Linked DNA regions of Lentimonas sp. CC4. Each later gene encodes a partner of the first gene's protein in a complex. Links are inferred from orthologs where the notes say so. Each region holds a gene or a part of one and is shown on either strand. Other genes may lie near its edges.

The links. The genes of interacting proteins can lie anywhere in the genome.
Region 2: the proteins of accB (region 1) and accD are in contact, whole or in part, in a solved structure (PDB 8UXZ), measured with the Escherichia coli proteins. The link is inferred for Lentimonas sp. CC4 from one-to-one orthologs.

What each region holds. Positions count from the first base shown.
Region 1 is NZ_CACVBO010000001.1:1,267,279-1,270,185, forward strand. It holds accB (acetyl-CoA carboxylase biotin carboxyl carrier protein), read right to left. Parts: upstream 1,730-2,907; coding sequence 1,271-1,729; downstream 1-1,270. Other genes in the region: accC (acetyl-CoA carboxylase biotin carboxylase subunit), read right to left, coding at 1-1,265; GZZ87_RS05565 (fatty acid--CoA ligase family protein), read right to left, coding at 1,897-2,907. UniProt on the Escherichia coli protein: This protein is a component of the acetyl coenzyme A carboxylase complex; first, biotin carboxylase catalyzes the carboxylation of the carrier protein and then the transcarboxylase transfers the carboxyl group to form malonyl-CoA.
Region 2 is NZ_CACVBO010000001.1:880,574-883,543, reverse strand. It holds accD (acetyl-CoA carboxylase, carboxyltransferase subunit beta), read right to left. Parts: upstream 1,933-2,970; coding sequence 1,069-1,932; downstream 1-1,068. Other genes in the region: GZZ87_RS03890 (ATP-binding protein), read right to left, coding at 2,959-2,970; GZZ87_RS03895 (ComF family protein), read right to left, coding at 1,975-2,697; GZZ87_RS03905 (folylpolyglutamate synthase/dihydrofolate synthase family protein), read right to left, coding at 1-1,055.

The DNA.
Region 1 (2,907 bases):
GAGAACGGGATGTTCGTTTTAATGCCGCGGATCAAGTATTCGCCAAGTGCACGATCCATGCGGTCGAGTGCTAGCTCACGTGTTTTGCCGAAAGTCATGACCTTTGCGATCATGCTATCGTAGTAGGGCGGAATCGTGTAGCCGCTGTAGCAATGCGAGTCGATGCGCACACCGTGGCCTCCTGGGGCGTAATAGAGCCCGATTTCACCCGGGCAGGGTGCAAAGTTGCGACCCGGATCTTCGGCGCATACGCGACACTCGATGCAGTGCTTGGTGATCTTGATGTCGTCCTGCTTGTAGCTGAGTGGCTTGCCGCTGGCGATGAGGAGCTGTTCTTTGACCAAGTCAACACCTGTGACTTCTTCGGTGACACCGTGCTCCACTTGGATGCGGGTGTTCATTTCGATGAAGAAATAGTCGCCGTTGCCATCGACGAGGAACTCAACGGTGCCGGCACCTTCGTAGTTGACTGACTTTGCCAGTTTGACTGCGTCACGACCCATTTGTTTGCGGATTTTCTCCGAAATGAATGGGGAGGGCGCTTCTTCGATCACCTTTTGGTGGCGACGTTGAATTGAGCAATCACGCTCGCCGAGGTGGATCACGTTGCCGAATTGGTCGCCGAGGAGCTGGATTTCAATATGACGTGGCGCGTCTAGGAAGCGTTCGAGATATACGGCGCCGTTGCCGAATGCCTTTTCGGCTTCGTTACGGGCATTGTTGTATTCTTTAACGAATGCGACTGTGTTGTGCGCGGTGCGCATGCCCTTGCCGCCGCCACCGGCGACAGCCTTAATGATGACCGGGAAACCAATTTTTTTGGCAGTTGCGAGTGCGTCCTTTTCATTGTCAACAGTGCCATCACTACCTGGGATGACTGGCACCTTGGCTTTGATTGCCATGTCGCGTGCCTTAGCCTTGTCGCCGAAATTGATGATCGCTTCGGAGCCAGGTCCGATAAACTTGATGCCACATTCGGCGCATTGCTCGGCGAAATCAGCGTTTTCGGCAAGGAAGCCGTAGCCGGGGTGAATGCCATCCACATCTGCAATCTCGGCAGCCGCGATGATGCGATCACCCTTTAGGTAGCTGAGGTTGCCCGCAGCTGGGCCGATGCAGATTGCTTCGTCAGCGAGTTGCACGTGGAGAGATTGCTCGTCTGCCTCGGAATAGACGGCAAGCGTCTTAATCCCAAGTTCGTTACAAGCGCGGACGATGCGAAGTGCGATTTCGCCTCGATTTGCGATGAGAACTTTTTTAAGCATCCGGATTAAGCCGTTTTAACTTTGAAAAGCGGCTGGCCGTATTCGACGGCTTCACCGTTCTCGATGAGAACTTCTGTGATGGTGCCGCTGATTTCGGCTTGGATTTCGTTCATCACCTTCATGGCTTCGATGATGCAGACGGTCGAGTCTGCGTTCACTTTTGTGCCAATCTTAGCGAATGCAGGGCTCTCAGGGGAGGCTGCTGCGTAGAAAGTTCCGACCATCGGAGATTTGACGATGGAGATGCCGACTTCTTCGACCGGTGCGGCTGGTGCTGCGGCAGCTGCTACTGGCGCTGCGGCAGCTACTGGCGCGGCTGCGAGTGGTGCTGCGGCTTGAATGATCTGAGTTTCGCCATTCTTGCGGCTGAGGCGTAGCTTGAAGCCTTCCTCCTCGATTTCGAATTCGGAAATTTCCGAACGTTTCATCATTTCAACGACCTGTTTGATAGCTTTTAAGTCCAAGGTGATTCCTTTCTGAGGGCTTTAATTTAATAGAGAGTGTGAATCAAATCTCTGTGCTCTATGGAGTGCATAAGATTGAATTACCGATCATGTAAGTGGAGCTTTCGCTTGGGTGCAATGACTTTGTTACGTATTTGATCAGGGGGGGGTAGATGCAAAAACGTAGTTTAGTCGTTTGGTTTGGCCTGTGCGATTCGGCTTTTTTTGAAGCGGTCACTGAATGTTGTCTGATCTGTAAATTGAATGCGTGCGGGCACTTTGTAGGGGCTGAGTGCTTTGCGGCAATGTTGCTTGATCTTGCGCTTGAGTGCCTTGCGGTCGGTGTCTTGAGCGGGGACGACTTCAGCTGCAACGTTTTGGCCCGTGATTGCATTTAGTTGGCCATAGACGAGGCAATCGGCGACTTCTGGGAGTTCGAGCAAGATGCTTTCGACTTCCGAGGGAGTGACTTTTTCGCCGCCGACATTAATTATATCTTCCCGTCGGCCTGTAATCGTGAGGAATCCGTCGTCGGCTTCTTCGACGAGGTCACCAGTTTTAAACCAGCCGTCGGCAGTGAAGCGCGACATCTCGTGGTTGAGGTAGCCTAGGATTTGGCTTTTGGAGCGCAGCCAGAGTTCGCCTTCGACGATTTTGTGTTCGGAGTTAGGGTCGTCGATTTTAATTTGTGTGCTGCTGGAAGAGCGACTGACCGTTTGTGAGATCCCAGTTTCGCTGGTGCCGAATGTTTGGATGAAGGCGACGTCGGGTAGCGCTTCTTTGAGTCTCAGTAGTAGGCTTTCTGGCATTGGTTCGGTGCCATACGTTATGAAGCGGAGGCTAGAGAGGTCGTAGTTCCGGTGGGCGCCGCTGAGTAGGAATAGGTTGAGGAAGGTCGGAGATGCTGGCAGTAGATTGACGCCGTGGCGCTGAATGGCTTCGGCGACGATATTGGCGTCACGTGAGCGTGGCGTGACAATGAGCGCGCCGCTTGCGAGGCCGTTGAAGAGTGTGTTGAGGCCTCCGATGTGATCGAAGAGCAGGAAGATCAGGATGCTGAGTCTGCGTTTACGTTTTTTAGCAAACTGATTGAGTAGGTGATCGGTGTTGTGGATCATGGCCTTGGGGTGGCCAGTGCTGCCGCTGCTAAATAATATAAGGCCTGCCGCTCCGCTTTGAGTGACTTCTACGATGAGTGC
Region 2 (2,970 bases), 390 kb from region 1 along the record:
AGTAAATGTAGCTCGCGGGCGTGGCGGCTGACGACTGCCATCAGGCTGCGGGCGCGAAACTCGCCGAGCGTGCCCGCGACGATGATCGGCTTTTGCTTGGTCTGCTCGAACAGCTTCTGTAAATTCTCATCCAGCATCTCAGAGCCTTCGGGGTTGTGCGAGGCGTCGAGAATGAGGGTCTTGTCGGCGAGTTGGATCGTCTCCCAACGGCCGGGCCAGTGAATGGTTTGCAGCGCTTCGGCAGTGCGTGCGGTATCGATCGGGAAGCGTTCGTTGAGAATTTCGGCCGCGTAAACGGCAGTTGCGGCGTTCCAACGTTGGCAGGAGCCAGAGAGATTGGTTTCGGGGAGTGCGTCGAACTCAGGGAAGCGCTCACAGACGGAGTAGAGTGGGCTACCTTTGTCGCGGGCGACTCTGCGCACCACTGATTCGGCTGCGTCGGGGAGTTTACCGATCAGCACAGGTTTGCCAGCCTTGATGATACCGGCCTTCTCCCAACTGATTTTCTCGATGGTATCGCCGAGTTGCTCGATGTGGTCGAGGCTGACGGATGTGATGATCGAGAGTTCTGGATCGACCACGTTGGTCGCGTCGAGACGGCCGCCGAGTCCGGTTTCCAGGAAGGCGAGATCGACTTTGGCTTCGGCGAAGCGCAAAAACGCCATGGCCGTCATAAATTCGAAGAACGATGGATGGTCGTCGGGATCACCTTCGCCGATCTGTTCGGCGACGGGCTTGAGGTGCTTGGTGTAGGCCACAATGTCGGCCTCGTCCAGAATCTCGCGGTTGACCTGCACGCGCTCACCTTGGCGCACTAAGTGTGGCGAGGAGTAGAGCCCCGTTTTGTAGCCGTTGGCGCGGTAGATCGACTCCAGCATCGAGCAGGTCGAGCCTTTGCCGTTGGTGCCGGCGACGTGGATGACCGGGAACGCTTCTTCAGGGTGCCCGAGTGCATCCACGAACAGGCGCATACGATCAATGCCGTATTTTGCGCCCTTGTGTTTAAGGGAATACAGATAGTCGCGTGTCGCGTTATAGTCGGCCGGCGCAGACATATGGCCAAGGTGCTTAGCTAGCTTTTGCCGCTTTCGGTGCTCGGTAGAGCGCCTTGAGCATGTTGATCATACGATCGCGCATTTCGCCACGTGGGATGATCAGGTCAATCAGACCGCGGTCGACTAGGAATTCGGATGTTTGGAAACCGGCAGGAAGATCCTGTTGTGTGGTTTCTTTGATCACGCGAGGGCCTGCAAAACCAATCAATGCTTCGGGCTCGGCGATGATGACATCACCGAGGGACGCGTAACTTGCCATGACACCAGCCATGGTCGGGTTGGTCAAAATCGAGAAATAAGGGATCTTTGCTTCACTCAAGCGGGCGAGTGCCGCGCTGGTTTTGGCCATTTGCATGAGGCTGAGGATGCCTTCCTGCATACGTGCACCACCCGAAGCAGAGACGATGATGACGGGAATCTTTTGATCGACACCGCGCTCAATGGTGCGGGTCAACTTTTCGCCAGCTGCAGAGCCGAGGCTAGCTGCCATGAAGCGAAAGTCCATGACTGCGATGCTCACCTTGATGCCACCCATGATGCCGACGCCAGAGATGACGGTGTCGGTCTCCTTGGTCTTGTTCTGGTTGGCTTTCAGCTTTTCAGGGTAAGAGCTCGTCGCGTTGAACTCAAGTGGGTCGAGCGAACTGACACCCATGTCCATCTCTTCGAAAGTGCCTTCGTCCAGCATCGAATGGATGCGGTCACGTGCTTTGAGCGGGAAGTGGTAGCCGCTGGATGGCACGACCATAAGGTTCTCTTTGAGCACCTTATTATAGATGATTTCACCAGTTTTTGGGCATTTCGTCCAAAGATCCTTGGGGATATCCTTCTTTTTTACGGTGACTGTCGAGTATTGTGGTTTTCCGAAGAGTGCCATGATGTGAGATGAAGTTAGTAATTAAAATGTAGGGAACAGACGCTAGCCATGTCCAATGGTGACGACGTTCAGGTGGAGGACGCCTGCATCGCGGAGAACACGAGCGCAGGCGTTGAGTGTCGACCCTGTGGTAAAAACGTCGTCGACGAGGATGTATTGTTTGTCGGGAATTAGAACCGCATCGGGCGCTAAGGCAAAGGCATTTTTTACGTTTCGGTGACGTTCCACATGATTCAGGCGGGTTTGGCTCTGTGTATACACACGTCGTATTAGCAGATGTTCTACTTGAGAGCGCCCTTCGGTGGCTGCTACCAGCATCTTAGCAATCCTCTCACTTTGGTTAAATCCGCGCTCTCGTAGCTTGGTCGGATGTAACGGAACTGGCACAAAGGTGGCATCTTGAATGTAGTCATAATAATGTCTCGAGGTGGTGACTATTTTCTGAAGGTCTCTCAATACATAGAAGCCCGACTGATATTTGAGATGATGTAGGAGGCTGCGTCCCGCGGTTTTGGCGATAAACAACGCCTTACCATGGTCAAAGACAGGATCGAGGTCGACGCAGTGCGGGCACACCTTTGGGCCAACGACCGCTCCAAAAAAAGGATAGCCACAGGTTTTGCAGGCAGGCGGGAGGCAGGGCAGGATCTCTTGGGCGCAGGGAGCGCAGAGGAACTCGTAGGGCGATTCTTCGATCGCGTCGCCACAATGCACACAACTCCGTGGGAATACGAGATCGAGAGCAGATTTGAGGCAGGGGTTCACTATGCGAGTTGTGATGAGATATCTAGGAATAGACTCTGAAAGGCCTTTCAGGTGGGGGGCTGAGGCAGGTGCGACGCTTTTTTTTCTTAATGGTAGGAAATGGTTTTTGTCGTGCTGTGTCCTGCTATTGGGAGTTACTTATGTGTTTATCCTTATTTTCGGTGCTTTTATTCTTATTTTTGGTTGTTTTGCTATTTAGTTACTTAAGTGTCTGATTGATAATGGTTAAGTGCTTTATTCTTATTTCGTCTTCCTTTATCCTTATTTATTTAA